Regions from separate parts of the Yersinia massiliensis genome, predicted to be linked through region 2. Evidence: predicted binding sites of a transcription regulator. Region 2 holds the regulator's gene; each other region holds the start of a gene.

Region 1 (8,273 bases), 1.1 Mb from region 2:
ATGGCGCGTTTGAATCCCGCTCAGTTAAAGGATATTGGCTTAACACGGGAAGATATCAAGCGAGACTACAGCCGCCCATTTTGGCGCTGATGTGAGATCATTTGAATAAGGCTGAACGGGCTGAATTCAGCATATAGCATGCCGAATCCAGCCCTGTTCTATCAGAAATCATACCCGACAGTCGCCAGTACAGAACGCTCTGCACCCCAATAGCAATAAGAGGTGTTGTAACACGCGGCGACGTATTTCTTATCGGCGATATTATTCACGTTCAATTGTACAAATGCGCCTTTCAGTGATGTTGACCACGTACCTAAATCAGCACGTACTGATGCGTCGCCCAAGGTATAAGAAGGGACTCGTAAGGTATTGGCATCGTCGGCCCATTGCTTACCAATGTAGCGGATACCTGCACCGATATTGATGCCATAACCTGCATCATATTGCGCCCACAACGAGGCCATGGTGGAAGGTGCAAGCACGGGTGTATTGCCATCATTACCATCAATGGCATCTTTGAATTTGACTCGGTTATAGGTATAGCCTGCGATCAGACTCAAGCGGTCATTAATTTGGCTTCTGGCTTCCAGCTCTAATCCCTGTGAATTCACTTTGCCCGCAGGAATATAGTAGGTAGCCGGTACAGCACGGTTTGCTACATCATTTTGTGTTAGGTCATACAGCGCAGCAGAGTAAAGCGAAGTGCTGCCCAGAGGCTGGTATTTTATGCCCACTTCATACTGCTCGCTGGTCATCGGTTTGAGCAATTTTTGCTGTGCATCTGGGAATAAGCTCGGTGTAATGGCTTGGCTGTAACTGATGTAAGGCGAGATTCCGCTCTCGAAGCTGTACAGCAATGAGGCACGGCCACTGGCATGATTATCGGTGCGTTCATCAGTGCTATTCGCTGTTTTATCGATATTTTCTGTTTTCATGCGGTCATAGCGACCCGACAAATTCAGATGCCAGTTATCCAGCGTCATTTCATCTTGCAGATAAACGCCGCTCTGTTCATAGCGGCGGTTTAAGTACGAAGTGTTGATGCCTGGCGTTGTCAGCAAATAATCGCGATACAGCGTACTACCGCCGGAAATGCCCGTATAAGGGTTCAGCGTGGTGGCAAAAGCACTATCGCTACGCAGATTATTGCTAAATTTTTGGAAATCAAAGCCCAGCATAACCTTGTGGTCAACTGCTGCCGTGGCAAAGTCAGCTTCTAATTGGTTATCAACAGCAAAGGCATTCAAAGAAGAACTCTCACCAGAATAGTAACGGTTCATCAGCGTGCGATCGCTATTCCAGCCGCCTTGATACACCTGCTCCAACTCGGTATTGGAATGGGTATAGCTGGCGTTCTGGCGGAATGACCAGACGTCATCAAATTTATGCGAAAACTCAGAACTATAAATTTGCTGCCAGCGCTTAAAGACATTGTGGTTACTTTCACCATCAAAGAAGCCACGGCTCAGTTTTTGTCCGTATATGCTGCCATCAGCGGGTACTGCACTGTGGTATCCGCCTGACGGGTCTTTTTGCAAGTTAGCCCGCAGCAGCAACGAGGTATTCTCATCCGGCTGCCACAATAATGACGGTGCAATCGCATAACGCTCTTCGCGCTGATGGTCATACTGGGTGTCACTGTTGCGAGTAATCCCTGTCAAACGAAACGCCCAATGCTCTGATATCGCATCGGTATAATCAAATGCCGCAGACTGTGTGTTGTGATTACCACCGGCCAGGCGGAAATGGCCTTCCGAGATAAATTGCGGGCGTTTGGATGTCATCATCACAACACCGCCAGGGATGCTCTGGCCATAGAGCGCAGAAGAAGGTCCTTTGATCACATCGATGCGTTCAAGGAACCACGGGTCTACCTGCAACACGTTAAAGCTACCGCCGTCACTGAGTAAGCGCAGGCCATCAAGGAAGGTATTGTTTACGTCACCGCCGTGGAAACCACGCAGAGCAATGGTGTCATAGCGGGTTGCACCACCGGCGAAGTTGGTGAACACCCCCGGCGTATAATTCAGCGCTTGGTTAACCGTGGCGACGTTTTGATCGTCCATTTGCTGGCGAGTGACGACTGAAACCGCCTGCGCGGTCAGAATGAGTGGCTGATCGGTCTTCGTGGCCCCTTTGGTGGTTTTTGCCGTGTATCCCAAAGTGGGTAAATCAGCTTCATGACCCGCTTGGGCGGTGACTTCTATCGTATCGTCAGCAAGGGAGGCGAGTGGAATAAAAATAGCCAATGAACACAAAACAACAGAACGCTTTTTGATAAAAGCCGAGAGCATCGTTATCTTCCCCAGATAAGGTTGCCCTAAGAATTTAGTGTTGTATCTGAGCGGCAATATTCACTCCCAGCAACACGAAACATTCAGGGCATAAGCATGTGAAATAGATGGTTATTGATTAGCATCCATTGCTATTCCGCATTGCAAATACCCTTGCCTGCGTGCCACATGAGTGGGGTTCCTAATTGCAGCGAACAATTTATTAAATGCGACTAATAATTACAATGATAATTATTATCCTTAGCATTTATTTTTTAGTGGTAATTATAGGAGTAAGATGATTCAGGATTTGAATCTATGTGCCACAATAGCCGCCAGATAGGCGACAACGATGCTTCGACATGACGTAATGCGCCTACACTCAGTTATTGGGTTAATTATGGCACTCACTTTCAGGCTAACCGGTTTTATGAAAAAGATTGGGTTCGTTGCTTCACGTCGCTATTTTTCGCTGCTATGCCTATTACTAGCACTTATTTTTACCTCTGCAGCAGGTAATGTCTTAGCTGCCACCGCATCAGACAGCACGTCTGACAGCAGCGAAGAACCGGCAAAGCCGGCGGTTTCTGTGCAACTGATTAGCCTACAAAAACAGCTCGATAAGCTGAAGCAGAACATTTCTGTCAGTGCGTCCGATAACCAGTTAAGTGTGCTCAATGAAACCGCCTTAGCCTTGGTTCGCGATGCCGATATATTACTCGCCGACTTGAAACCCAAGCGAGAGCAATTGCAAGCACAACTGGATGTGTTAGGCCCGCCACCTGCCGCCGGAGCCTTACCTGAAACGTCTGTCGTGGCGCAACAACGGCGGGTGCTGAACACGCGTAAAATTCAGCTCGATGGTCAGAATGATCAAGCTCAGTCCATTAGAACCAATGCCGATAATTTGGTTACACAGATCACTGCCTTACGGCGTACTGCCCTGAAATCACAAATCGCCTTAAATTCTGGGAGTATTCTGGGAGCACATTTCTGGGCACCGATCGTCAACCCGAATGCCGATGATGACAGTCGATTAAAAGATTTTATGCAAGAACTCGGCGACGCTTGGAATACCGCTTGGGACCCTGAATGGCGTTTGGGTACGTCAATGTACCTGCTGCTAACACTGCTTATCGGCGCATTTGGCTTTAAGTTCCTCGATATCCTAACCGCTTGGTTCTGCACCAACTGCCTCCCACAAGGCCCATTACGTCGTAGCTTTATGGCATCGGCGACCACGTTATCGACCGTGCTCATTACCGTGACGATGGCACAATGCATCACTCAAGCTTTTACCCGCTCGCCGGACACATCACAGCTAGTGATGGATTTTTCGCTCGCGTTTGTTCAACTCATGTTCTTCTCTGCGCTAGTCGCCGGTTTAGGGCGTGCATTTTTATCCAATCAGCGCCCTTCATGGCGTTTACCCGCGATTGCCGATGAGGTCGCCATCTCGCTGAAACAATTCCCACCGTTATTAGCCAGCTGTATCCTGATTTTTGGCGCGATTGATCAAATGAATAATATGATCAATATCAGCGTTTCAGCGGCCATTTTTGGTAATGGCATATCGGCACTGTTAATGGCACTCACCGCCGCTATTATTCCATTACGCGCCAATCGGGTGCGACGTAAACTCATCATCAGTGGCGAAAAACCTGAAGCCTATTCCACGCTCGCCGGGCTGATTCATTTCGCCATCGGCATTACAGCGGTGGCCATATTGTTGTCATTGTTGGTCGGTTATATCGCTCTCGCAAAATTCTTAAGCTACAAACTGGTATGGAGCTGCCTAGTTCTGGCATGTCTCTATTTACTGATTCATCTCTTCGTTGATACAGCAGAAAGTCTCTTTTCCCCCACTAGCAGTGCCGGTAAAGCCATTAAACAATCGCTGAATATTGACGATCGTCATTTAGCACAAGCGGCAACGTTATTATCCGCCACCAGCAAAGTGGTTCTGATACTGCTAGCGATTATCGCTCTGCTCAATGGCACCTTCGGCTCAACGACGCCAATTTCGTTGCTGCAAAAGGCCATGGAGCTTCTCAGTGGTGAAGGACTGGAAAAGCTTAATATCGTCCCAACCAACTTATTGAATGCCGTAATTTGCCTGATTGTTGGGATATATGTATTAAAAGCGGCATGCCGTTGGTTAAATAATGAATTCCTGCCCAAAACCCAGATGGATAACGGCATAAAAACCTCAGCTGTCACCCTGTTCAGTAATATTGGTTACGTGCTGGTGATTTTACTGACGTTATCTGTACTCGGTATCCAATGGAATAAATTAGCCTGGATTGTCAGTGCCCTGTCGGTAGGTATCGGTTTTGGTTTACAGGAGATCGTGAAAAACTTTATTTCCGGTATTATCTTGCTGACCGAACGGCCAGTAAAAGTCGGGGATTTGATCAGTATCAGTGGAGTGGAAGGTGATATTCGCCGTATTAATGTCCGCGCGACTGAAATCCAGCTCACTGACCGTTCGACCGTGATCGTCCCGAACTCCCAATTGATCTCTCAGAATGTACGCAATGCCACCATGGCCAATGCTCAAGGGGTGGTGACCATCGCGCTGACCTTCCCACTCGATTTAGATGTTGAATTGGCGCAAGCGTTGCTGATAGAAGCTTACGAAGAACATGAGTCGATACTCACCACGCCGGCCCCATCGGTAAAATTTAGCCAGTTAAGTCCAGACGGCATCGTGCTCAGTGTTACTGGTTTGGTCCCCAGCCCACGCATGGTCAGTACAACCAAAAGTGCGTTACTCTTCAGTATATTAACGCGATTGAGAGCGGCGGGTGTTTCGTTGGCGGTGGCGACTAATAGAGCCGCACCGGTCGCCAATTAGTGCTTACAGCCAGCGCAATTCAAAGAAGAAAGAAGCAACCCTCCGCGGCTGTTTCTTTCGTTATCATGGCACTAAGATACGATCTCTTGTACTGAGCTGGCATCGACAAGATAGTCCAGTACATCTTGTACCTGATGCCACTCCATCCAAATACGGTCTTCAAGCGGTTGTTGACTGTATTGCTCCACGGATGACACCAACTCCAGCATCTCTAAAGAATCCAGATGCAGATCGATAATCAGGCGCGATTGCCTATCAATACATTGTGCCTGCCCTGCATAGCTACGGATCTGAGTGAGTTCATTTAGGAGCCAGCAATAGTGTGCATTCTCAATGGTCATACACTAGCCCCTGACGCTGACGCCTTATCTTGTTGGTCGACTGACACAAGTTTGTCGTTGTCCTGCTCTTTCAGAATAGACCCTAGCACTTCCTTATATTTTCCACCCTGAGTGAGTTGCTCATAAGATAGGCGTTGACGAGTTGGGCTAACAGAGCCCAATACTTTTGATTGAGCTTTATCCATATTCTTCACTGAAGATGCGTCGTTATGCTTCTGGAATAGATCAATAACTTCAGAAGAGATTCCCATAAATTCAGAACCGGACGCATTAAGGGATTTAGGTGCTTGAGTACTTTCAGTCTCCTTTGCCTTTCTCGCATCTGCCAACTCAACAGCAGTAGGTGATGCATTTTTTTGGGCAAGATAACGCATGCCGCTTTTCCTGTAACTCGATGATTGGCTGGAACCCGATATCGCGCCATTGGTCAACGCCACGACGGGTACATCTTTGTATGATGGAAGAACGTTCCCTTGAGTACCAAAGTAGCCCCCCTGTGAGTTAAGTTGATAAGTCGTTTTCTTTACGGGCGCTTTAGATGGAACCTCGTTGGCCTGACTATTCACCTTGTATTCAACACTGGATGCTGGAACGGGAATAACAGGTGGAACGGGCTTATCCGTGAGCGGGGGGATTGAAACCGCGTCAACAATGGAAGCCGAGCTACTGTCTATTTCATCATCAATGACCGGTTTCTCTTTTTCAATCAATGGGGGGCGGGCTTTAGATACAGTGGTAGCCGGTTGTGGTTGTTTTTCTACCTTCACTTCATCAGGCACAATCTTTTCAGCTTTGTCTGTTGTTCCAGAGGTCACAACATCAGAAATAATCTTTTCAGATTGACCCCTTGTTGTTGGGACCACGACATCAGGAATATCTGCACGACGAGTTGACTCAATATTGCCCGGCAATAGCCGCTCTGTCAGTAAAGTCACGCGATCTAACGCATCCGCCAGTTTATTGAAAACAGGCGCTAATGGGGTGAGCAGCTCATTGATATTGTTATTAATGATAGGGCTTACGTTGATCGATGGAGAAAATACCGGCGAAAAAGAGCCGACAGGCTGGGTGGTAGCTGGCGCACTACGATAATCAATAAGAGGTTCAGGCATGGGCGAGCGTTGAGAATATGCTTTAGTGTTAGGCAATGATGCGGGTAAGCCCATATCATAATCTATTGGTGGCTCGGCTGGAGGAGAGTGTTGTAAATGTGGTTCGGTATTTGGCTGTGAGGCAGCTGAATCCGGGCTAGTATTTTTCTCGATTCTTCTAGCGATGATTTGCGTTTTGTGTTCCAACGCTGTCATCAAGAAAAACATTTGAGGCGCTTTATTATTCCCCTCTTTATGTTTAAGAAAACCTTCCTTCAACTTACTAATATTTTCATCGTTTGCTTTATTAAGTTCAGGATAGAGCTTCTGTAGAACTATTTCCGGATTCGCCTTCAATTCCTGAAGTTGTTCAGCATCTAATACAGTTGAAAGTTTTTCTATAATATCCGGATAAACACTATCTTGCAGGTATTTTTGGCAAACTGAATCAAGATTTTCTTGCTTGTTCGCTCCATTAGTATCAATTCCCAGTTGCTCAAAAATTGCATTAGAAAACTTCTCCAATGCTTTATTCGCATTTTTTTCCTTGGTACCGTCGTTTGATAGCGTCAGCATCGATTTATAGAATGCTACTGCTTGATCCTTCACTTTTTCTATTTTATCTTCAGGAAGAAACTTAAAAAGCGCAAGAGAAGCTTTAGTTCCATACATGATATTTGAGGACGTAATGGAATTTTCATTTCCTTGGCTCATTACTTTAGCAAACTGCTCTAACTCGTTAACCTTACTTGAGTTTTTACTCATATACTGGTAAAAAAAATTAATATTTTTTGTTCCATTAACATCCCCTAATGGTTTACCATTAGCTGAATCTGAACAGAAAGAGTGGCACTTATTGTTCTCACTAGATTTTGCAACATCCAGTGGATTACTTTGTGACGTAGTAGATATTTTAGTGATATTCTCAGCGACCAAAGGCCCATAACTATTAGAGGGATTGGGTTTTCTCGGTGCAACTTGTTGGGAAGTATAATTTGGTGAAGTTGATATATTCATGACTATTACTCATTGTAAATTAATTAAACAATTAGCGAGACGATACTGCTTACTGAAATGAAAAATACTTGGGTTAGATAGTATTGCAGCTATCAGAAAGTTTTTTGAGCATCTATCCTCCACTGCACTTAATTGCATGCTTATTATCATATCTATTCTCACTCACAGAGAAGTATTGCTATCATCAGCTAGTAAGCTTGAAAATAGAGACACATTGAAAATACCCAATACCGAAAACATAGAGAGTGAAGAGTACACAACAGGCCGATGTGAGTTAGATAAGGGAGAGCTCATATTTACACCCTCTCGTTATATTATCTGACCAGAATATACTTGAGTAAAAGGTATGAAAATAAGCTCCAATGAACAGAGCAACAAACGTGAAGTTTGCTGCTCTTTAACTATTGTAAATAGCCAGCATTATAGCGGTGCAGATCTTCTGTCATTTTGGTTAGCAGCTGGATCATCGTTTCAAACGTGCTGTTATCCTGACGGAATCTTTCCAACAATTGCGAAACGCTACTATTGACTGAGTTCTTTTGGCTATCAATCGCTGTTTGCAAACTCTGGAAACTTTGTGATGCCATATCACCGCCTTCCCAATTCGCACTACTATTGGCTACACTGGCATATATCTGTCTAATCGCAGTTAAGTTGGGAAATATTTCAATTTTTCCATCGCCGCCTCGTTTTA
Region 2 (8,273 bases):
ATGAACGTCGCCCTGGGCGCCCAAAAACCAACCCATTATCTCGTGATGAACAGCTTAGAATTAATAAGCGAAATCAACTACAGCGCGATAAAGTACGTGGCTTACGCCGCGTGGAATTGAAGATTAATGCTGACGCCGTCGATGTGCTCAACAGCCTTGCTGAGCAGCGTAACATCAGCCGCAGTGAACTGATTGAACAAATGTTGCTTGCTCAATTAGCCCACGATCAAGACAGATTTTAATCCTCTCGGTGACCACGATGGCGTGGCGTAATCCTTTACGCCACGCCGCCATTTATTGTTCCCTTACCTATTGAACCCCAATGTATTTAACCCAATCTATGCCCACACAGTTGAAGCCATAGAGGCGTTCGCGGTTCTCCCTCACTCCCGCCCCTAAAGCACCAACGGTATTTGGCTGCTGTTTGACTAGAACGTTTCCCAGTTGGCATTACTGTCCACTTTAGCGGCGACAGGGGCGACTTTTAGCGGATTCGTTCTCACTTTAACCACCGTGTTTGCCCGCTCATCATCTGAGCGCAATTTAAATACCGCGACAGCACGGTTTAATTGCGTCGCCTGTTCTTCCAATGAGGCTGCAGCACGAGACGCTTCTTGCACCAACGCGGCATTTTGCTGGGTCACGCTATCCATTTCAGCGACCGCCTGCCCGACTTGGCTGATACCTTTACTTTGTTCATCAGAAGCCGAAGCAATCTCACCCATTAAATCAGTGACATTCGTGATAGCGCGGACAATTTCATCCATGGTCGTGCCAGCACTCTCCACCAATGCCGAACCGCTTTTGACTCGGTTTACGGACTCGGTGATTAAGCCATCGATCTCTTTCGCCGCTTGCGCACTGCGCTGCGCGAGGTTACGCACTTCACTGGCAACCACCGCAAAACCACGCCCTTGCTCACCCGCTCTGGCGGCTTCAACCGCCGCGTTCAACGCCAAAATATTGGTTTGGAAAGCAATACTGTTAATCACCGTTGTGATATCCGCAATTTTGCGCGAACTGGCCGAGATATCATCCATGGTGTGAATGACATCAGCCACCAGCGCACCGCCTTTTTTCGCCGTGGTGGAGGCATTCGCCGCCAGTTGGCTAGCATGATGTGCATTATCCGCATTGTGTTTCACTGTGGCGGTTAACTGCTCCATACTGGCGGCTGTCTCTTCCAGCGCAGCGGCCTGCTGTTCGGTGCGAGAGGATAAATCAGTATTGCCGGCAGAGATTTCAGCCGCACCATGATAAATCCCATCAGTACTGCTACGAATAGCCTCAACGGTATTGACCAAACTGGTTTGCACATCACGTAATAGTGGGAAAAGCTGTCCAACACAGTTGCGACCAAAATCAGCAATAGGCTGCCCTAACTGACCGGAGGCAATAACCCGAAAATGCTCACGAATATCATCCAGCGGGCGGACTAAATTCACTAATAAATAGCGGTCGGTCGCCAGTAAAATCACTAAACCAGCCACCAAGGCAGAGATAAGCGTGATGCTGCTGATTTTTGTGAGCTGCGAGAATTGCTCTTTTGCGACGCCAATGGCTTGCGAGGCTGCCTGATTAAAATTCTCGGCAACGGTGCCATATTGGCGGCTCAATGCGGGGACTGTTTTTTTCGCTAACTCTTGATAAGCAGCTGTATTGTTATCCATCGCAGCTTGATAAAGCGGTGTCACCCCCTGATCAATCAATCCGCTCCATCCCTCGATCACCCCTGTGACTAACGCAGGATCAATCTGCGCATGATCGATGGCTTTAAATTCTGCGAGTTTCTTCTTCAAATTCTCTAAGGCGACATTCGACGATTTAAGTTCTTTGTCCGCGTCCGCCATGTTGCCACTTTGGCGATAATCGACCGAACGCGCCAAACGCGTCACCATACGGAAATATTGATCTGTCCCCTGATTGACTAAATTCATGTTTTCAACCAAGACACTGTTCGCATTAGACGATTGTGTCAGTTGGTTCAGTGACAGCAGCGTATAGGCAGAGACGCCGCCCCAAAGCAGGCAAAAGGCGCCAAGCACCCAAAGTAACGCTGCTCTGATAGTAATATTTTTTAAAAACTGCATGTTCGTTCCCCTTATAAATCGGATGATGACCGATAGAGACTCTGGTGTAATTTGATGACCGAAAAGCAATAAAGGACGTTCCATACAGCTAACGACAACTCCTTCCCCGGCAAATTTTTAACTGCCGGTTTCCCCTGGCACCGCAATTTGCAACCTTTCGGTTACATAACGGTTATCGGCAAGAGGGTTATAAGATTGAGCAACTCACAAAAATTTAATATCGCATGAACTTGATACTGGTCTGACAGAGTTTTCTGGCATTATGCCGCCCTATGAAATGTGTTATATTATTCGGCATAAACCGCGATAATCTGCATAACTAATTGAATTTATAAGGTATTAAGTTATATGGCAACTGTAGGCATTTTCTTTGGCAGCGATACTGGCAATACCGAAAACATTGCCAAGATGATCCAAAAGCAACTGGGCAAAGAGGTTGCTGAGGTTCATGACATTGCCAAAAGCAGCAAAGAAGACTTAGAAGCCTTCGATATCCTGCTGATCGGTATCCCAACTTGGTATTACGGCGAAGCACAGTGTGACTGGGATGATTTCTTCCCGACACTGGAAGAGATCGATTTCAACGGTAAGCTGGTTGCCTTGTTTGGTTGTGGCGATCAGGAAGACTATGCTGAGTATTTCTGTGATGCGATGGGGACAGTCCGTGACATCATCGAACCACGAGGCGCAGCGATTGTCGGCCACTGGCCAACGGCAGGCTACCACTTTGAAGCCTCTAAAGGCTTGGCTGATGACGATCACTTTATTGGTTTGGCTATCGATGAAGATCGTCAACCGGAGCTGACAAACGAACGTGTTGATGCTTGGGTTAAACAAATCAGTGAAGAGATGAATTTGTCAGAAATCACGGGTTAATTCGCCCTCACGGAAACGCATTGGCATGTGTCACATCGCCTAGCGTTTCCGTTGTCTTTCATCCCTTTCTCACCGCTCTGTTAAGTCACCCACAAATCCGCATCATCATTCATGAGAAATAAAAATTTACCGCTACAAATTTGTAACGTTATCCGTTGCGTATATAGTCTAAAATGATGCTATATCCCCATTCATCAATACACTGCATGATTAATCTTACAAAGTGTGCAATTATATCTTTGTTAACAACCACGGTTTTCATTTGGGGCTAGCAGTTCTATAATGAGACGCAATTGTAATTATTGCGCCACGGATGTCATAGGCTGAACAGCCTTAATTTGAATCGATAGTAACAGGACTGAATCCGCATGACTGACAACAACAAAGCCTTAAAAAACGCTGGCCTTAAAGTAACACTGCCCCGGCTGAAGATTCTGGAAGTGTTGCAAGATCCGGCATGCCATCATGTCAGCGCGGAAGATCTTTATAAAAAGCTGATTGATATCGGTGAGGAAATTGGTCTGGCGACGGTTTACCGCGTATTGAACCAGTTTGATGATGCCGGTATTGTGACCCGCCACAATTTCGAGGGTGGCAAATCAGTCTTTGAATTGACGCAGCAGCACCATCACGATCATCTGATTTGCTTGGATTGTGGCAAAGTGATCGAGTTTAGTAATGAAGCGATTGAAACACTTCAGCGTGAAATTTCTAAACAACACGGTATTAAGCTCACCAATCACAGTCTGTATTTGTACGGCCACTGTGAAACCGGCGATTGCCGTGAAAATGAGTCTGCGCACGATAAAAGATAACATCATGTTATCGCGTTGATCTTAATAAAGATTTTAAGCACTGAATGATATTAAGTTTATTTCACTCAGATAGCGTTAGTGAATGAGTGGGTTAACATAACCCTCAGCAAAATGGCCACCTTTCCCGAACGGTTACCTAGATTAATCTTGGTCGGGATTCAGGTGGTCATTCTTATTTATACCCCTTCCCTCTTTCTCTTTCGTGACCTCTTCGTTGCCGGTTTTGTCTTCTCGCACTGCATTATCATCATGTACTATTTTGCGGGCCAGCTCATTTTTGACAAAAAAAACCCCGGCAAGCCGGGGAAAAAACCATCAACTCAACTTCACTTAAATTTGCTTACCGCAAAATCTGGCAAATAACCATTAACAGTAGACACAGCATTTTGAAACCAATGATCAGGCTTTAACCGGCTCGGCACGACTACTACGCTTGCCATCTGAGCTGGTTGAACGGATCAGCACATCACCGCTGACTTTTGGTTGCACCTTGGCATCATACTGTTGCCAATGTTGGCCACCATCCGTTGAATACTCGATATTCAAACCTGGCAAGGAGATATTTGCCTCCAGTTGACCCGCCACGACTCGCGCACCCGGAACAGGTAAGCGATAAGCGATACCTGCTTTGTCCAGTTTCGCCAATTCACGTTGCCCCATGATATTAGCGAAACGCTGCCAATCGGCGCTCAATGCCTTGGTGTCGACATGATGTGTTTCGCCGCCGATATACTCACGGCCTGCTTGATAATCTTGCTCCCATGGCGCACGGTGCCAAGCACGCTCCGCCAGCGGCAGAACGCGTGGGAAGATCATGTATTCCATTTGCTCATCAGTGCGAACGGTTTCGTTCCATGACTGACCGGAAATGCCGTGTACACCAGGCCAAGGTTTATCACTTTTCGCGCTAAAGTGATTACCATCGCGATCGACAGAGGTTTCGGCATTTTGCGGCATGTTATTTGGCGCAAAACTGAACACTTTAGCTTCATCACTAAAACGGGTCGCCCAGTAGTAACCACGCTCATTGGGGTTAACTTCGTATGGCATATCGAAGTAGACATAATCAGGGTTAGACGCCACCACTTCGTAGCCTTTGTTGGCCCAATCATTGATCGCGTCCGCACCGCCCCAGAACAAGGTGTCCCAGAAGTTGACGCCGACACGCTTGGTCGCAAAGTCTTTCGCGTCTTTGGCATCTTTCAAGCCATCCTGCCACGCTTGCATTCTTTCAATGCCATGGGCGTTCACCAGTTTGCTCACTTCAATGGCGAAGTGGCTGGATAGATGCTCGACGTCCTGGATCTTGCCTTGTTTGACCATGTCCTGACAGACCTGCGATTTGGCCCATGGCTTATCTTCAACACTCTTATCAATAATGCCTTTACCGGGTTCAATAGGACCGTTTTTATCCTGGAAACCCGCACCCAATCGGATATTTTTTGCCTCATCGCCACCGAAGTGCCAAGTCGTTAATGGCATACCCGCTTCTTTATGCATCTGAGCCATTTCACCGATCACTTTATCGACGAAGCGCTTAGATGAATCCAGACAGGGATTTAAGTAGCTTTTGCGCTCATAGAACTGAACCGAGGTCGTGTTGGAGTCATCGGTAGGGTCGAGTAGACGGAACTCGTTCGCCTCTTTCTCTTTCCCTTGTTTCATCAAATTGTTGTAGCGGGCTTCCATGGAAACCACGGCGGCGCGGGCATGGGCGGGCATGTCGATTTCTGGAATAACATCAATTTGGCGCGCTTTCGCGTACTTCAGGATGTCAATGTAATCAGCGCGGGTGAAATGACCGCTCCCCAAATTGTTGCTATCTGGGCCTGAACCCAATTGCGGCAATAAACAGGTGTTTTCAGTTAAATCATGGCAACGCTTGCTGCCCACTTCCGTCAGTTCCGGTAGACCGGGGATCTCGATACGCCAGCCTTCATCATCGCTTAGATGGAAGTGGAACTTATTCAGTTTGTAAGCCGCCATTTGATCCAGCAAACGCAACACCGCATCTTTGGTTTTAAAATTACGGCCAACATCAAGGAACACACCACGGTAGTCAAAACGTGGTGCATCCTTTGCGTCCAACGTGGCAATTTTCTGGCTACCATCGGTCGGCACTAAAGAAAGGATCGATTGCAGGCCATAAAATACGCCTGTGGGATCAAAACCAATGACCTGAGCACCTTTCTCACCAATTTTCAGTTCATAAGCACCAGAAACCGCTAAGTCACCTTTAAACTTCGCCGGTTGAATAGACGTTTTTATCGGGAAACCCGCCGCATTCGGCTTCAAGCCGAGCAACTCGAAACGCTGCTGTACAACTTCGGCAGCCGGTTGAGGTAATGCACTCAGATCCAGTGCAACGCCTTGGCTCAGGTTCACATCTTGCGGATACACTTTTACGTCCATCGGCGTGGGAATGATCTGTCCACGCAAGTTAGCCGCCGTTAATGTTTTCACTGCCTCGTTTTTCACGAAACGTGATTCTGGCGTCATCAGTACGTTGTTGTCGTCTTTGGTTCGTTTCCACTGATCGCCCGTGAACTGAGTCAGATACTCGTTGATATCTTCCGTATCCGTGCTTTTCAAGACTTTGGGTTTCGCATCGCCCGATGTGGCATACCAGCGCGGCATAAAGTCAGTGGCAAACAGTTGCCAGTATTCACCCGTTATCGGGATTTCAACCGCTTGATTGGCAGGAAAACCGGCAAACTTTGCCGTAGGTTCGATTTTATGCAGATCGCCAGTCAGGTGCGTAATGCGGAACTGATCGTTATCTACCGCCAGAATTTGGCGAATGCTGTGGAAATAAATAGCCCAATCTTGGCCTTTGATCTCATCCCCGGTGTTGGTCAGCGTAATCAAGACTTTATTGCACGATGCCCAATCGGCCCCCAGCTTGGCACAATCAACCCCGTTTTCGCCCGCTCGGTTATCCAAAATTTTATAGTTAACTTTTAACGTACTGAGTTGATCAACAAGCTGTTGTGGCGTGGTATCCGCCAGCGCAGAGCCCATCAAGCCAAAGGTCGCGGTTATCGCCGCCAACGTACTTAATTTGAATTTATTCATCACTAACCTCATCCGTAATTAATAATTCAGCCAGAGCCACTACTGGAAGTATTACTGCTGGCTGAATTATTGTTAGCTTAATTATTGGCGCGAATTTCTTGCCATAGTTTTCCACACTGCGCGTCATACGCCTGACCATTACCGGTATGTGCGGCGTCAATGCAACGCTGATAATCCAATACCCGAACAGTCTCTTTATCAGTAAACGCCTGATGCGCTTTTTCTTGCTTCAACACATTCAATACGGCTTTGCAGGGAATCAATCTCTCCGGCGAGCCTTCGCTAGCATTGATACAAGCGCTGTAAGCTTGCTTCAGTTTTGTATCTTCTGGTTGAACTGGGGTTTGGGGTGCACAGGCACTCAATCCCAACACAGCAGCAATAATAAAAAGCGTTTTTTTCATGACACATGCTCCATTATGGCCCCAGCGCGGCCGCTGGGGATGGCAATCAGAAGATGGTAAATGGTGCAATTACGATGAATTTAACGTCTTTTTCATCTTGGAACACGTTGCCGAAACCGCCACCATAGCTTGGGATATTGGTGTGATTGTCGTACATGGTGTAATGCAGTTTGAATAAGGTGCCTTTTGCCCGACCTTCTTGCAGGGTATAGAGAATGTCAAAGTTCCATGCAGACTCTTTCAGGCGTGTGTTTTGGTCAAATTTAGGGTTAGAGCTCGGTTTTGCATCCCAACCATAGGCATAAGATGTCCCGACTGACCAACCAGCTAAATTCCAGTTTTTCAGGTCATACATCACGCCACCAAACAGCGCTTTCTCGCCGTTAGCGTTGAAGTCAGAACGGGAATCCCACCAAACATCCAAACGGCCATTCGAAGTCGCATAACCTGGCGTCATACGTTGCAGGAAGTAGCCTTGATTACCTTCAGCTTTGGCCCAAGTACCTTCTAAGCGCAAATCAAATGGCCCAGTGGTGTAACCCAATGTCAGCGCTTGCAACCACGCTAAACCGTCATAGACGTCGTTAATATTGCTAGCGCCGCCGTCGACTTTATCTTTCGCACCATAGAACTGGTAAGAAGTACGCAGATCGTTACCTGCGACAGGGAAGGCATAAGACGCTTTGGCAAAATACTGATCCATGTAGTCTTTGGCTTGACCAAATGCGGCTTCCATGACCAATTTGTTTTTGAAGTCGTACTTAGCCCCGATGGAGTGCAAGTAACTGATGCCAGTCAAGCCATCTGCCTGACGGAAGTTGTACATATTTTGATACCAAGGCGCTTTATATTCATCAGTCCACATGTAAGACATGGACAGTGCACCCGCTGTATCAAAATCAAATTTCGCGCCACCTTCCGCACCGCGATAAGTCCCCGGCATAAAGCTCCAGTGCGGTGCCAATAATGTCTGGCCGGTCGGTTGGATATAGCCGCCGCGCGCCCAGAAGTCA
Region 3 (8,273 bases), 2.2 Mb from region 2:
GTACTATTTATTGTTATCGCTATCGTCGCTGCGATGTTACTGAGCCGCCGTATGCCATTGCTGGAAATGGGCGATGACGCAGCGGGTGCGCTAGGTGTTCCGGTTGAGAGAACGCGCCTGAGCCTGATGGCGATTGGGGTTATTTTGATGGCAGCCGTCACCGCGGCGGCAGGGCCAATATCCTTTATCGCCTTAGCCGCGCCACAAATTGCGCGGCGTTTAGCGGGGACCTCGTCAGTGACCCTAACGGCCTCGGCATTAATGGGTGCCTTTCTGTTAATTGCCGCTGACCTCTGCGCTCAGCACCTCTTTTTACCTAATCAATTGCCCGTCGGTGTTATCACGATCAGTATCGGCGGGATGTATCTTATTTGGCTTTTAATCCGGGAGTCTGGGCGATCATGAGTATTGTTAATCTCGCGAGTACAGTTAACTCAGCAAAGACGGTTAACTCAACCAATACTGCGCCCCGTTTGCAAGCCGATGCATTAACGTTAGGCTATGACGGCAAAATCATCAGCGAGAATCTGAGTGTCGCCATCCCCGATGGTGAATTTACGGTGATTGTTGGCCCCAATGCCTGTGGTAAATCGACCCTGCTGCGTGCGTTAAGCCGTTTGCTAAAACCGCAGGCTGGGCAGGTGATTTTAGATGGCAAGAATATCGCCAGTGTTGATACTCGGTATGTCGCACGTCATTTGGGTTTATTGCCACAAAGCTCGCAAGCGCCGGATGGGATCAGCGTATTAGATTTGGTGGCGCGCGGTCGCTACCCTCATCAGAAGTTGTTACAGCAATGGACGCAGGCGGATAATTTGGCGGTCCATGAGGCAATGGAAGCGACAGGGATCAGTGAGCTAGCAGAGCGGTCAGTGGATGCGTTATCCGGCGGGCAACGCCAGCGAGTGTGGATTGCGATGGTCTTGGCGCAGCAAACGCCGCTGTTGTTGTTGGATGAACCCACGACTTATTTGGATATCGCCCATCAGATTGATTTGCTGGAGTTATTTAGCCATCTTAATCAGCAATTGAATCACACGCTGGTGGCTGTGTTGCATGATTTAAACCACGCCTGCCGTTATGCCACTCACATTATCGCCATGCGCGATGGGCAGATTGTGGCGCAAGGTAAACCCCGCGAGGTGATTACCGCTGATTTAGTCGAACACGTGTTTGGTATGCCGTGTTTGATTATTGATGATCCGGTGTCGGGGACGCCGTTGGTGATCCCGAAGGGGAGATATAGGGGGTGAATTTTTGTTTTTTTGGTTTAGTTAAGGGTCGGATCTGGTTTCGGTTGATAGGCGTTTTGTTTGGTGCTTGGTTCGGTTGAGGATTGGATCTGGTTTCGGTTGATATTCATTAAGGTGCTCGGTTCGGTTGTTATAACTTCAGTGTTCACCTTGGCTCTGATGCCTCAACCGCCAATGGGTCACAAGCGCGTGACCCCTTGGAACCCTGCGCTTGCGCACGCATCGCTTGCCTGCTTCGCAGGTTCCCTCACTCATCGTTTCGGCTGACGGACGGCTTTATTCGCATCCCTGCTCATGGCGCCTAAAACGGGCGTCCTGCCCGTTTTCCTTGCCTTCTCTCTTCACTCGGCAGCTCAAATGTGCTTTTAAACTTCAAAATCAAAACCATGATTTATAGGTCTTGGGTCTTGGGTCTTGGGTCTTTTGACCTTGAGCGCAATTAGGAATATTGCCGACAAAGATTGCAGGCCGAATGAGCCGCATGGACGCGGCGAAAGGGGCTGTCGAGCTGGGAGCGAGTCAGCACCGGTTCGATAAGCCGGCAAGCTGTAGGAGGGAATGGCGCAGCCACAATATTTCGCGCAAAGGCGCGGGTGTTGGGCCGCCGCCCTGCGGCCCGACTCGGTTGAGGCGACGAAGTTAAAGTGATCACCAAACGAATATCAACCGAAACCAGATCCGATCACCAAACCAAACCAAACCAAACAACCGTCCCCCCCTGCGAAGCAGGCAAGCCGCGCGGGGTCACGCGCTTGTAACCCCATTGCCGACTAGTAACCCCCGAATCCCCTCCACCAACCCACCCCGCCAACACAACGAATCATGCCCGCCACTATAAACCCGATACTGCAATCGATGCCCCGCTATCCTTAGCGCCTCGCTCATGACTTCATTTACCTGATAAATCACATCTTCGCGACGGCCTGCTTCCATGAAAATATTCAATGAGTGACCTGCCCCCAATCCTTGAAGCACTTGCTGAGTCAACCAGCCTTGACGCACTGCGGTATCCACTGCCGATCTTTTCGCATGATCAGTATCAGGCCACCAAAAAGACCCTGATTGACTCAGTACGCAACCAAAACGTTGTGGCCAATGTAATCCGGCATACAACGAGGCCAAACCACCAAAACTTTGCCCCGCCACCACCGTACGAGATGCCTGATCCGTAAAGGGTTGCAGCTTCGCCACTTGAGGTAATAACTCAGCTTGTAATGCCTGCCAGAAAACCTCATTGCAAGGCAGTTCTTGAGAACGGTGCGCTTGGTCAATGATATCAATCAACACATACACGGAAGCTGGCAGATGACCCAACGCGGTTTCATTATCCAGCACGCCAAAAATAGGCTGTTTTTCCGCCCAATATTGGCCGTCCAGCATAAGCACTAATGGCCGCTCAGCCACATCTTCAGCGTGAGAACTCGGCGTCGAGTAGACCCACACTTGGCGACGGTTACCTAATAATGCGCTGTCCCACGTGATCACTTGCAGCCGTTGTGGATCGGCGGGTAGCTGCTGACCGGCATCGATGGGCTGCCAAGCCGCTTGCGGTAAAGCATCGGCTAAATGTACGCCAGACAGTGGCTTCCCCCAATAACTGGCATGGGCTGCCGTGTGATTGAACGGATCGTTCTCTGCCAGACTCATTAATGAAACCCACCAATTGCGCTGTGCTAAGCGCTGCTCTTTGGTACTGCCTTGCGGTAACGTCAAATGCTTATCTTTCGTGGCGGGGATAAAACAATAGCTGCCGCGAAAGTCAGATTCGACTTCGGCCTGCCAATACCAAACATCGGTCTGGCCCAGCCGCTGGAGCGTTTGCGGGTGTGTGCTGTGATGGTCGGTCAGGCCGTTCACATCAATATAAACATGGCTAAAATCAACGTCATGCGCCTTGCCTAACCGATCACGCCAAAGAAATGTCAGTTTAACGCGGCCCTCATCCACCGGTTCAGCCAATGGCGTTCCCCACTGCGCAATCTGTTGCCACCATGCCTCGCTGCCCGCCTCGGGGGAATTTAACAACTGCTGACTATCTGGATAGGGGTTCGCCAAACTCACGGGCTGTCCTTTTTTAGTAGACTCAAATTTCTCAGAAATTAAGACAAATAATATTGAGAATCATTATCCACCACAAGAATATGATGCCGGATTATGTCATCTGAATACCTTAATTTCATTTGCCCCAAAAACCAGCTCGGCACTTAATCGTTTTCAGGTGAATAGGTTTTGAACAAATAGGTTTTAAACAAATAGCTTTTGATGTTCTGGCGCATGTTGATTAAAGAAAAGTAAATTTTCGCCTCGATTGACACTATTTCTGAGATGTAATGAGGAATAAAGAGATGAAATTCAGCGCACTAACTTTTGCGCAACCTTTCTATTCATTCAATGTAACCCGACAAAACCATTCTAAAAACAGAGGGATAGTCCTATACTCGCTGGCAGCATCATGTCATACCGCGACTTATTCCGCCTCAATGGCTAGCATTCATGGGACCCGCACTTATGGGAAGATCACAGCTTATGCATCAGATGCGCGCCAGTAAAAAGCGCCTGTGCGGTATGCTATTGATCGCCTGCTGGTTGATCCTGAATGCACAATTGGCTGTTGCCAGCCATCAATGTGATATCGCCCCTGCCGCCTCCCCTGTTTTTACCCAACACCAGGGGCATTTACAGAGCCAAATGCATGACATGCCGGCAATGATGGACATGTCCCATGGTCAGGCGCAAAACGCACTGTGCGAGAAGCACTGCATTCCAGATTCCATTCAGTCTGATAGCGGTATGTTGGTACTGGCTGCGTTACCCACCAATACAGAGCTCGTGCTGGCGGATAGGCAACAAAATCCACGTATTCATCGCCTTGACTGGCAAACCCCGCCCATTGTCGGCCCCCCGACCGAAATCGTTTTCTGCCGATTTAGAGAATAGATCCAGACATATTTGACCGCATCTTTAGGCCGCTTTCGTGCGGTGTATTGCGTTTTCTTATGTTTTGGAGCCATTCCTATGCTTACTTTATCTCGTGTTGTCTCCGCTGCTGCGGGCGTACTTTTTTCTGCTGCTACACTTTTTTCCACCATTACACTTTTCTCTGCTCCCCTGTCTGCCGCGACTTCCCCCATGGCCGACACGATGCCCATGTCCCATGATCATGGGGCGATGATGGCCGATGCCACCACGTCTGACGCCGAGATCTATCACTCTCGCGGGCAGATAAAAGCGTGGAACGCCACCAGCGTTTCTATTGCTCATACCGCCATTGCGGCACTGAACTGGCCGCCGATGGCCATGACCTTTGACTTGCCAGATAGCCTGATGGCGGCCCCCTTGCCGGTTGGCGCATCGGTCACCTTCAGTTTTATTCAAACGAGTCAGGGTTATCAGCTAACCGCCATTTCAGCGCAGCAGCCGTAAGGCGGGAGTCATCATGAACGCATTATTCAATCACCCACGGCAGGGGCGGCCCACGGCTGCGCCACGTTTCGGGTTTGCCCGCCTATTCATGGCTGCCATGTTTAGCCTGCCCGCGATGGGCTATGCCGCAGATATCACGCTGGAACAGGCACTCTCTTCTGCTGAACGCTATTCGGCCGAACTCTCGGCCAATCAACATCAGGTCAATGCGCTGGAGAACATGGCCAGCTCCGCCACGCAATTACCGGACCCCAAACTGAAGTTCGGTATTGAAAACCTGCCAGTTGGTGGCAGCAATGCTCGCCGTTTTACTCGCGAAGGTATGACCATGCAGCGCGTTGGGATTATGCAGGACTACATCAGCAGTGATAAACGGCAAAGAAAAGCCGACACCCTCAGTGCCGAGGCCCGTAAAACGGCAGCGGGCAGCGAAACCATCCGTACTCGCCTACAAAAAGAAGTTGCTCAAGCCTGGTTGGATTTAGCCCTAACCGAGCAGGCAGTCAGCGATGCTAAGGTGCTGGTGCAGGAAAGCGAAAAACAAGTCGCGCTACAACGTGCGGGGGTCGCCAGTGGTGGTGCCTTGCCCAGTAGTGTCCTTGATGCTCGCCTGACATTTTCAGCCATGCAAGACCGATTGACCAACGCACAGCGGGATGTCGCATTGGCACAAACGCAACTGACTCAATTGACTGGCATTGAAGTCAATCACATCAGCGGCCCGATGCCCTCTTTTACCCGCTTGCCTGCCGAGAGAACCGTACTGCGTGAAGCCATCAATCAACATCCAGAGATTGTGCTCGCCAGCCGTGAAGCCGATGTCGCCAAAGCGCGCTCCGCGCAATCCGCAATTGCCGCCACGCCCGATGTTGGCATTGAAGTGTATTACGCCAAACGGGCAGACGAATATGAGGATATGGCCGGTGTGATGGTGACTGTTGACCTGCCACTGTTTCGCTCACAACGCCAAGACAAAGATTACGCCGCTGATGTTTCGCGAACGATGGAAGCCAACGATCAATTGACCTTATTGACCCGCGATCATCAGGCACAACTCGACACCTTACTCGCGCAGTATCAAGCCGCCCAACAGCTCTGGCAGCGGCAAACCAATGAAGTATTACCGCTGCAAAAACAGCGCGTTAACTTAATGCTGGCGCAATATCAGGCCAATAAAAGCGATTTAAGCAGCGTGTTAGAAGCACGACGCGCCCTACTCGATAGCCAACTCAATGCCAGCAATGCCGCCAGAGAGTTGGCCCGTACTTGGGCTGCCATCCGTTATCTGACCCCGCAGGAGCGCATGCAATGAAAAAACATTTAGGTTTAACCTGGGTCACCGTGGCAGTGATCAGTGGGCTCGCCGGTTATTGGCTAGGCCAACCCGCCTCACAAGCGGCCCCGACAACCGAATCACCTGCGAACATCTCCTCTGCGAACATATCCCCTGAAAACAGCCCAAAAGTGCTGTATTGGTATGATCCCATGTCTCCCGGCCAACGTTTCGATAAGCCGGGAAAATCCCCCTTTATGGATATGGACCTTGTTCCGCGCTATGCCGGTGAAACGGCAGAGGATGGCGGGGTCACCATCAGCGCTCGCCAACAGCAAAATCTGGGAGTACGCACCGCACTGGCTGAGATGCGCCCACTCAATTATCGCCTCAACGGTTATGGCACAGTGACGACCGATGAACGTAACGTACAAATTATTGCGGCACGGGCAAATGGCATTATTGAAAAGTTATACGTCAATGCTAGCCAACAACCGGTCACAAAAAATCAGCTATTAGCTCAGCTCTGGGTGCCTGAATGGAGTGCGGCACAACAAGAGTATCTGGCGGTTCGCGCATTAGGTGACACGCCGTTAACTGCCGCGGCGCGCCAGCGGTTACAGCTACAGTTCATGCCAGAAGCCGTCATCCGCAGCGTCGAGAAAAGTGGCCAACCACAAACGCGGGTGACACTACGCTCCCCCTCTGATGGCTTTGTGAATAAACTCGATATTCGCGCCGGTTCGCAAGTGACGGCCACCCAATCGCTATTCGAGTTAGCCAGCCTCGATCCGGTGTGGATCGTCGTCGATTATCCGCAATCACAAGCCAGTTTGCTCACGCTGGGGAGTACCATTACCGCCACGACAGCCAGTTGGTCAGGTGAGACTTTCCACGGCAAAGTCAGTGAATTACTGCCCAATATCGATCCCGCGACCCGTACCTTAAAAGCACGTATCGTGCTGGAAAACCCGCAACATAAGCTAAAACAGGGTATGTACCTGAGTGTGCAGTCGGCATCTAACGATAATCTTGAACCAGTGCTGGCGATCCCGCAGGAAGCGTTGTTGATGACGGGTAATCGCAATACTGTCCTGCTCGCGGAAGGAGACGGCCACTTTAAGCCGGTCGAGGTCAGTGCGGGATCAACGCAAGATGGATGGGTAGAGATCAAATCAGGGCTCAATGTTGGCCAGCGAGTGGTGACTTCGGGCCAGTTCTTGATCGATTCGGAAGCGAGTCTGCAAAGTGCGCTGCCGCAAATGGAGGCCACGTCTGAAGCTACCACGCCGGCAACAGATCAAGCCACAGAGAGTCCAGCAGATATCTACTCGGTACAGGGGGAAGTCAAAGCGATAAATGGGCAAAACATTACGCTATCGCACGGCCCAATTGCTGCCCTGAAATGGGGAGCCATGACCATGGACTTCCAATTACCGAAAGGGAATTTAGCCCCAGAAATTATCGTCGGCAGTCAGGTTAACTTCACCTTCACGCTCAATGAACAAGGAGCTCAGATCCGCCAAATCCAACCCGCGAAATCCAATAGCAGTACCGATATCCATGGAGGCCATTTATGATTGCCGCCATTATCCGTTGGTCACTGCGCAACCGGCTGTTGGTGTTACTCGGTGCGGTAATGATGGCCGCATGGGGGATCTGGTCATTGCAACAAACCCCAGTTGACGCGCTGCCAGACCTGTCTGATACACAAGTAATTATTCGCGTCAGTTATCCCGGTAAAGCACCGCAAGTCGTGGAGGACCAAGTCACTTATCCACTGACGACAACGATGCTATCGGTGCCGGGTGCCAAAACCGTGCGCGGCTTCTCGATGTTCGGCGATGCTTACGTCTACGTGCTGTTTGACGATGGTACCGATCCTTACTGGGCGCGTTCAAGAGTGCTCGAATACCTCAGCCAAGTGCAATCCACCCTGCCCGCCGAGGCGAAAGCTTCACTGGGGCCAGATGCCACGGGCGTAGGTTGGATCTATGAATATGCGTTGATCGATAGAACTGGCAAATTGAGTTTGGCCGACTTGCGCGCATTACAAGATTGGACGCTGAAATTTGAGCTAAAAACCGTGCCAAATGTCTCGGAGGTCGCGAGCGTCGGCGGCATGGTGCGGCAATACCAAGTAGTCCTTGACCCCGAACGCATGCGCGCACTGAATATTCCCCATCAACAGATTGCTAACGCCATTAGTGACAGCAACCAAGAAGGCGGCGGTTCCGTGCTAGAAATGGGGGCGGCCGAGTATATGGTGCGAGCCAGCGGCTACCTAAAAACGCCGGATGATTTTAACAATATCGTGATTACCG
Region 4 (8,273 bases), 1.2 Mb from region 2:
AGCGGATATTGCGTTAACGTACTTGGGTTAATCACAAATAATGCATCACCTGCGCGGCATTCCAACATGACTTCTTCTCGGGTAAACGCCCATTGCTTTCCAAATTCAAACTTACTGACAGTGATAATTTTCCCAGCAGCAAAAGCATTAACTGATAGCATCAGTAAGGTTAACGCCAACACAGAACCCTTCATTTTTAATCACCCTCAAACCATTCATAGCATTGATTTTCTCGCATACTCAGCCGCAGATGCAAGCACAGAGCGATATATGTCGCCTCTATTTCCCAGACTAGACCGGTGCCATGGTCGCAAACAGGCTGACCAGCAGTAACACAGCTGCACCAAGCAAGATTTCAGTACAGCTGTTTATCACCAGCCAATAATGTGCTTTTGCAGGAAGTTTCCTTAGCATAGGGACAATCCGATAACGATTAATCAGGGCAATGAAAATCATCAACATAACCAATACCACTTTGCTGAACAACAGTATCTGATAGCTGGATGTCAGCTCAAGCTGAGTATCGCGCAACATAATTAAGCTGTTAATGACGCCCGTCGCCAATACCAATGCAACGGACAAATGCCCCCAACTTGAAAACCGGATTAAGACAGAGGTGGCTTCGCGTTTAACCATTTGATTGCGGGTATAAGCTAGGCAGATAAGCAATGGAGGAAGGCATCCTACCCAGTAACCCGCACTGATTAGATGTATGACCTGATTCGTCTGATGAATCCAGCCCAATAGACCATCGTGCATTGCGGCATGCCCTGTGAATGCCAAACTGGCTAATAACAATGCCGAGCAACCAGCCATCATCCGAAATGCAGTACGAGTTGGCCCAAGGAAGATTATCCCCATGCTCAGAACCGATAACGCTAGATGCCATTGCCACACTTGACCAAAGCGTGTCCCCAACACCGACCACCACACTGACAGTCGATAAGTATCAGCCCAGCCATCCCCCATCATGCCAGCTTGAATGGCGAGCAGACCCACAGCAGAGATAAAGGCAAGCGTTGTACTGATAATTAGCAGAGGTGACAGGCGTTTTGTGAGTATCGAAGAGAATGAACCTGATGCGAGAACAGCGGTGAATAGACTGATGCCAAACATCAGCATCACCGCCATAAAATGCAGGAAGCGACAAAGAATAAATAGTGCCGCTAGAGACATATTATTTCACAGTGAAACTGTAGGTGCCTTTTGTTTTATGGCCGTCAACCGAAACTACATGCCATGAAACATTGTATTTACCCGCAGTCAATGCGTGATCGATAGGCAGTATCAATTGTGTGTTGTTAGCTGGGTCCAATTTCAGTGCCCCTGTTTTCACGACACTATTATCTGGCCCGGTGACTTTTACACCACTGAAATTCAACTCTATTCCTTCCGAGAACCCTAACGTCAGCGCTTCTGGGGCTGAGCCGATGGTCGTATCCGCGGCGGGAGATTCAATCTTTAAATGTGCATGAGCAAGAGCTTGTTGGCTAGAGAGCCCAACAAATAGCACGATAAGAGCCGAAAGCATGCGGCATGAAGAACGTACTTTACGAATAAACATGGTATCCCTTTATCGATGGGGAGAATAATCAGTCTGCTACCAACCATATCCTATATTGGCAGAGCAAACCCCTATCAAATCCAGTCAATTGCACTACCTGTGAGGTAGGACACAAAAGAAAACGCCAGTTTCTGATTGATGATTGAAATATCACCAATAGTTGAACGATAACTAAACTCACCCGTTTGACGTTAATGCAAATGATAACGATTTAGTTATTGCAAGTCGAGAAACCAAAGGTAAACAATATGTAAATGGCGAGAAAACAATATGATGGGAGGGGGTCATTACCACTAGCATTGCGGGGCTAAACAAAGCACCGCAGCAACCTGTTCCTTCAAGGTAACCAATTGCTGCAGCGAATGTCTCACAAATCCATACTAATCGCTGAAATTAAGCCTGTGGATGGCTTTGGGCGGCCATTGTTTTTAAGTCTTTATCGACGAAGAACAATGAATTGCCACTATTACCAACCAGAGCCAATTTATCCAAGATTGATTTGAACAATTTTTCTTCTTCATGCTGTTCAGCAACATACCATTGCAGGAAGTTGAAAGTTGAATAGTCGTGAGTGGTCATTGCGACATGGGCAAGCTCATTGATTTGAGTGGTAATTAATTGTTCATGTTCGTAGGTCAATTTAAAGACATCAGCCAATGAAGCAAAATCGATTGGCGGCGCACTGATGGTACCTAAAACAGGCATAGAGCCGGTTCCGCTGAGGTACTCAAATAAACGCTGCATGTGCTGCATCTCTTCCTGAGAATGCTCTTTTAGAAATGCTGCCGCGCCTTCAAAGCCTTTATCGCTGCACCAAGCACTCATTTGTAGATATAGATTCGCAGAGTAAAATTCCAGATTCAGCTGCTCATTGAGCTTTTGTGCCATTTCTGTTTTCAACATAATAATTCCCTTCTCTTTTTATAATGCAGGTAAGCAACGATTGATGCTTGTATTATGCCAAGATAAAAACAAAATAAGAACACCCTATTCACATTATTATTATCGAAAAGAACAAAATAATGTAAGCCATTGTTTTTAATTTGATTAATAAATCTAGCATATGAGCTTAACTGTTATAAGAATCATTTACATTAACACTGAAATACTAAAAAGAATGATTCTTATTTAAGTGGAGTTTTTATTAAATAATAAAAATAAAAGTTAGATGATTATTATTCTCGCTGAGTCGAATGCCATTATCACATTTCACTTCGTTATATTCGCTACTTGCCAACACCCGCCGACTGCATTACCTTTTGCGCCATAGTCAAAACAAGTAAGCAGGAGAATACGATGGGATACAATCTGGCAGAGCTCTCTAGAGAAGAAATGGCCAAGATGAATGTTGATTTAGCGGCGTCAGGAGTGGCATTTAAAGAACGCTACAACATGCCTGTTATTCCAGAAATGGTCGCGCGCGAACAACCAGAAGAGCTGTGTGAGTACTTTTCACAACGGCTTGCCCATTACCGAATCGAGTCGAATAAGTTCTCGCGTTTGCCGTATGAACCTAAAATGAAGTCATGATAAAACGCCTGTTAGGTAAAACTACAGGCGTAAATCAATAAGCGGTTAGGATTTACGAGCAAACTTGTCCGTAGCAAGAATTAACTGATGCAAAATCCCCGGCTCATCGAATGAATGCCCTGCCCCTTCAACAAGGTGCAATTCAGCCTCTGGCCAAGCTTGCGCTAAGTCCCACGCATTTTGTGGCTGGCAAGCCATATCGTATCGGCCATGAATGATCACGGCAGGAATGTGACGAATACGCGTAACGTTATCTAGCAATTGATTATCATCATCTAAAAAACCTAAATGGGTAAAATAGTGATTTTCAATGCGCGCAAAAGCCAATGCAAAATCATCTTCACCGAAGGATGCTGAACTTTTGGTCGGCAATAAAGTGACGGTTTCACCCTCCCACAGACTCCAGATTTTTGCTGCCTCCAACTGCACCGCCTTATCTGGTGATGTCAGTCGTTTGCGATAAGCAGCGATAACATCACCCTGCTCTTCTGGCGACAAAATGGATAAAATACGTTGCCATTTATCAGGGAAGAAACGCGAAGCACCCTCTTGATAGTACCAATGCAGCTCTTTTTTACGCAGGGTGAAGATACCCCGCAACACCATTTCACTGACTCGCTCTGGGTGTGTTTCTCCATAGGCCAGCGCCAGTGTGGAACCCCATGAACCACCAAATAGCAGCCATTTATCTACACCGGCCATTTTTCGCAGCCGCTCGATATCTTCGACTAAATGCCACGTGGTGTTATTTTCAAGGCTGGCGTGGGGTTTCGAACGCCCGCACCCACGTTGATCAAACAGCAACACTTTATATTTTGTCGGATTAAACAATTGCCGATGATAAGGTGCTATTCCCCCGCCTGGGCCACCATGGATAAATACCGCTGGTTTGCCCTCAGGGTTACCACAGAGTTCCCAGTAAATCTGATGCCCATCGCCGGTGTCTAATAAACCACTGTCGTAGGGTTCATACGCTGGATAAAGTCCACGTAACTGTTCCATTATTTTCCCTGTTTCTTATTAGACATAAAGGCTATCAAAGCTTATACCGCACGTAGGGTCAACGATAAAACATCACATTTACGCCAATCAGCTCATTAATTCTATCAACTGCTGATAATTGCATCGGATCTCAATGAATAGCTCGGCGATAGTTCAGCACAGCATGTGAATTACGCGGTATCAAGAGGGGTGATGATTTAATAATACTCTTGTTAAACAATCTATTAATCGTAGTGACGGTTTATCTACTTGCAACTCCCTGCCATTAGGTGGTTAATAGGCATGCGTACCAACCTAACCGAAGGTAAAGAGAGGCAAGCCATGAGTAAGGGAATGGACAGCAAAAAGAACGCGAAGAAAAAACCACTAAAAACACCGGCTGAGAAAAAAGCTGAGAAACGCGCTAAGAAGTCATCAACATCCAGCGCAGAATAATGGTATTTTCGTCTCGTTAGCCAACCCGCCCCGAAAGGCGGGTTTTTTGTTGGTTGTTATCATGGAAACGAAGGAGATTAAGGATGTATTTTCGTGTCATCGATACTGAAACTTGTGGTTTAGACGGTGGGATTGTCGAGGTTGCTTCAATAGATATAGTGGATGGACAACTGAGTAACCCGATGAGTGACCTGGTCAGCCCGGACAGACCAATCAGTATTGACGCCATGGTGATTCACCATATCACTGAAGAAATGGTCGAGGGTAAACCAAGAATCGCTGTCGCCATTCAAAAATATCAGGGTAGTCCTTATTATGTTGCGCATAACGCCCCTTTTGACAGAGGTGTTCTGCCTGAGATGGGCGGCCAATGGATTTGTACGTTCAAGCTGGCACGTATGCTTTACCCTGATATTAAGTACAGTAATCAATATCTACGTTATGCCTTACGCCTGAATGTTTCACCGCCTGATGGACTGTACCCTCATCGCGCGTTATATGACTGCTACGTCACTGCGGCATTGTTGCAGCGCATTATGAAGGACTCAGGTTGGAACGCTGAGCAAATGGTCGAGATAACGCAGCAACCCTTGTTGTTGCAGACCTTTAAATTCGGCAAGTATCGCGGGAAAAGTATTGAGCAGATAGCCCGACAAGATCCGGACTACCTGCGATGGATGTTAGCTTCAATCACTGATTTGACGCCAGATATGCGCCATACACTGAACCATTATCTGTCGTAATTTGATTGGTGCTATCAAGCGAGGCCTAGAATAAATGCGTATTCCAAAGCGATATCTTCATAGGCTTTGAAACGGCCCGACTTGCCGCCATGACCGGAATCCATATCAGTATGGAGCAGCAGTTGGTGGTCATCGGTTTTCATTTCACGCAGTTTGGCGACCCATTTTGCCGGTTCCCAATATTGAACCTGGGAATCGTGTAAGCCGGTCGTGACCAACATGTGCGGGTAATCTTGAGCTTTAACCTGATCGTAGGGGCTGTATTGCTTAATATAATCGTAATACGCCTTCTCGTTTGGATTGCCCCACTCATCATATTCACCGGTGGTTAGCGGGATAGACTCATCCAGCATCGTGGTGACCACATCAACAAATGGCACTTGCGCGACAACACCTTTATACAGTTCAGGGGCTTGGTTAATGACCGTTCCCATCAGTAAACCACCTGCACTCCCCCCCATAGCAAAGACACGCTTAGCATCACCGTAACCTTTTTCTATCAATGCCTTAGTGACATCAATAAAGTCATTAAAGGTATTTAATTTATTGAATAACTTTCCATTTTCATACCATTGTTGACCCAGCTCGCCACCACCTCGAATATGCGCCAGTGCAAAGACAAAGCCACGGTCCAGTAAGCTCAAGCGGCTGCCACTAAAAACCGGATCCATACTGCTGCCGTAAGAACCGTAGCCATACACTAACAAGGGGTTAGCGCCTGAAACAAATTGGTCGCGGTGATAAACCAGCGAGACAGGTATTTTTACGCCATCAGTTGCTGTCACCCAAATCCGTTCGCTACGGTATTTTTCAGGTGAGAAGTTCTTCACTTCCTGCTGTTTAAGCAACTGGCGCGCGCCAGTGTCCATATTCAGCTCAAACATTGAGCTGGGCGTGGTCATGGATGAGTAGCCATAGCGCAGCAGTTCAGTTTCTGGCTCGGGGTTATACGCGAGCCAAGTCACATAGGTAGGATCATCGAATGTAATCGATTTTTCTTCCCCTGTGTTCCAGTGAATTTGCCGCAAATGGGTCAGCCCTTCGCTACGCTCTTCGACCACCAGCCAGTCACGGAACAAACTGAACCCTTCCAACATCACGTCTATTCTTGGCGCAATGATGGGCTGCCACTGGGACTCATCAGCAAAATCACTGAGCGTTTTACCTTCTTCCGCTATGTTGTACAGACCAAAATTCTTGCCGTCTTCAGATGTGCATCTGTTTTTATTAGAGCGAATGTAGAAATGCTGCTTGTAGTGATCCAAACCATATTCATGGTCTTTACGCCGTGGCGCAAACAGCTGCGGCACAGGGTTATGCTGATCGGCATCCAGCAGGAGAATCTCAGAGGTGGTGGTGCTGCTGAGATGAATAACGATATAGCGCTCTGAAGTGGTTTTTTCTAAACCAACATAGAAAGTGTCGTCAGTTTCCTGGTAGATCAGTTGATCTTGCTTTGGGTCAGTCCCAACGATGTGGCGATAGACTTGATAAGGCAATAACGTTTTTTCATGTTTACGCACGTAGTACAGAGTTTTTGAGTCATTTGCCCACTCAAAACTGCCTGACGTATTGGTAATAACATCTTCTTGCCAAGTATCGGTTTGTAAATGTTTTACCCGAATATCATATTGGCGGCGCGATAAGAAATCTTCTGCAACCGCCAAAAGTTGATTGTCTGGGCTGACATCTAACCCACCTAAGGTATAAAAGTCACTGTCTACGGCACGCTGGTTACCATCCAATAACGTTTCCCAGCTGCTATCCGCCCAAATAGGTTGACGGACATAAATCGCATATTCGTTACCCGGTTCATAGCGTGTCTGATAGCGGTAACCGTTACGGACATAAGGAACAGATTCTTCTTGTGGCGGAATACGGGATACCATTTCTTGGTATAAGGTTTCGCGCAAGGGTTGCAGTGGCTTCATGGCCGCTTCAGTGTATTCATTCTCAGCTTGCAAATAATTCAAAACATCCGTGTTGGTACGTTCATCATCACGTAACCAGTAGTAGTCATCTACACGGGTATCGCCGTGCATAGTTATCGGATAAGGGCGTTTTGCTGCCTTTGGAGGTGTGGTCATGGGTGAGTTATCCATCTGTGTTCGTTATCGCGAGGGTGACACGATTATTTAGTGATGCCAAGCACCAACATTTAATGATAATGAATCAATATGAGTCTAATTGAGTAATAAATAGAGTGAGAAACAGGTATCGGAATTCTTTGCCCCAGTACCTGTTTAGATGCGGTTCAGGCAAGTGCGTGCCGCTAACAACCCTGCTGCTTCAAGAAAAAAATATACCCAAAGTCATTGGAGTCACAGGTAGGCGGCAATTGAATTCATCCCGATGAGCATACATGAGTAAGTGATTCGGGCGAGTGAAAGCAGCCAACACCCCTGTGGCTTCAAGAAAAAAATATACCCAAGGTCATTGGAGTCACAGGTAGGCGGCAATTGAACTCATCCCGATGAGCATACATGAGTATGTGATTCGGGTGAGTGAAAGCAGCCAACACCCCTGTGGCTTCAAGAAAAAAATATACCCAAGGTCATTGGAGTCACAGGTAGGCGGCAATTGAACTCATCCCGATGAGCATATATGAGTATGTGATTCGGGTGAGTGAAAGCAGCCAACACCCCTGTGGCTTCAAGGACGAAGGGTATACGTCATCGAACCAGCCTGACAATCTAACACCACCTCATAGGTCTCATCGCCCTTATTACCTCGAACAACCAATGGAACCTGCCAGATGTCATCTTTACCGGTGATATCGACTTCACTGATCCAAACCACGGGCTTATTAGTCCCGAGTCGTTTTTTGTCATTTTCCCAGCGCGTGATTCTATTTTGCAGAAAATCGCGTTTGACCTGAGTGGCAACCTGAGATTGATTTAAGCCGGTACAAGTAGGTACTTTCGCTACCCGTGGCTCTTGCGCTTGTACATTGCCTATGATGGCTGCCGATACGGCAGCAAATACCAAGGCGAGTCCTG

What was found. Region 2 encodes Fur, which represses iron uptake genes when iron is present. Its sites were predicted from a motif close to ATAATAATGAGAACNACTATCAA; they were not measured.
Region 1: DA391_RS20760 (TonB-dependent siderophore receptor) is a predicted target of Fur. The motif match lies at 2,519-2,541, and genes of this name have one in related genera.
Region 3: fes (enterochelin esterase) is a predicted target of Fur. The motif match lies at 3,362-3,384, and genes of this name have one in related genera.
Region 4: ftnA (non-heme ferritin) is a predicted target of Fur. The motif match lies at 2,670-2,692, and genes of this name have one in related genera.

What each region holds. Positions count from the first base shown of each region.
Region 1 covers NZ_CP028487.1:4,468,233-4,476,505, forward strand. The annotation lists gene DA391_RS20755 (DUF1127 domain-containing protein) at 1-90, shown strand, start outside; gene DA391_RS20760 (TonB-dependent siderophore receptor) at 162-2,294, opposite strand; gene DA391_RS20765 (DUF3772 domain-containing protein) at 2,674-5,130, shown strand; gene DA391_RS20770 (hypothetical protein) at 5,202-5,471, opposite strand; gene DA391_RS20775 (hypothetical protein) at 5,468-7,579, opposite strand; gene DA391_RS24385 (hypothetical protein) at 7,981-8,273, opposite strand, start outside.
Region 2 covers NZ_CP028487.1:3,387,596-3,395,868, forward strand. The annotation lists gene ybfE (LexA regulated protein) at 1-242, shown strand, start outside; gene DA391_RS15735 (methyl-accepting chemotaxis protein) at 429-2,090, opposite strand; gene fldA (flavodoxin FldA) at 2,439-2,966, shown strand; gene fur (ferric iron uptake transcriptional regulator) at 3,335-3,781, shown strand; gene DA391_RS15750 (hypothetical protein) at 3,860-4,144, shown strand; gene DA391_RS15755 (beta-N-acetylhexosaminidase) at 4,181-6,856, opposite strand; gene chiQ (ChiQ/YbfN family lipoprotein) at 6,934-7,260, opposite strand; gene chiP (chitoporin ChiP) at 7,307-8,273, opposite strand, start outside.
Region 3 covers NZ_CP028487.1:639,908-648,180, reverse strand. The annotation lists gene fepG (iron-enterobactin ABC transporter permease) at 1-405, shown strand, start outside; gene DA391_RS03030 (ABC transporter ATP-binding protein) at 402-1,253, shown strand; gene fes (enterochelin esterase) at 1,998-3,314, opposite strand; gene DA391_RS03010 (hypothetical protein) at 3,780-4,190, shown strand; gene DA391_RS03005 (copper-binding protein) at 4,269-4,676, shown strand; gene DA391_RS03000 (TolC family protein) at 4,690-5,988, shown strand; gene DA391_RS02995 (efflux RND transporter periplasmic adaptor subunit) at 5,985-7,529, shown strand; gene DA391_RS02990 (efflux RND transporter permease subunit) at 7,526-8,273, shown strand, end outside.
Region 4 covers NZ_CP028487.1:2,150,715-2,158,987, reverse strand. The annotation lists gene DA391_RS10170 (YebY family protein) at 1-194, opposite strand, end outside; gene copD (copper homeostasis membrane protein CopD) at 292-1,176, opposite strand; gene yobA (CopC domain-containing protein YobA) at 1,178-1,564, opposite strand; gene ftnA (non-heme ferritin) at 1,958-2,467, opposite strand; gene DA391_RS10150 (DNA polymerase III subunit theta) at 2,861-3,094, shown strand; gene pip (prolyl aminopeptidase) at 3,140-4,096, opposite strand; gene DA391_RS24200 (hypothetical protein) at 4,379-4,531, shown strand; gene exoX (exodeoxyribonuclease X) at 4,615-5,274, shown strand; gene DA391_RS10135 (S9 family peptidase) at 5,289-7,361, opposite strand; gene yebF (protein YebF) at 7,927-8,273, opposite strand, start outside.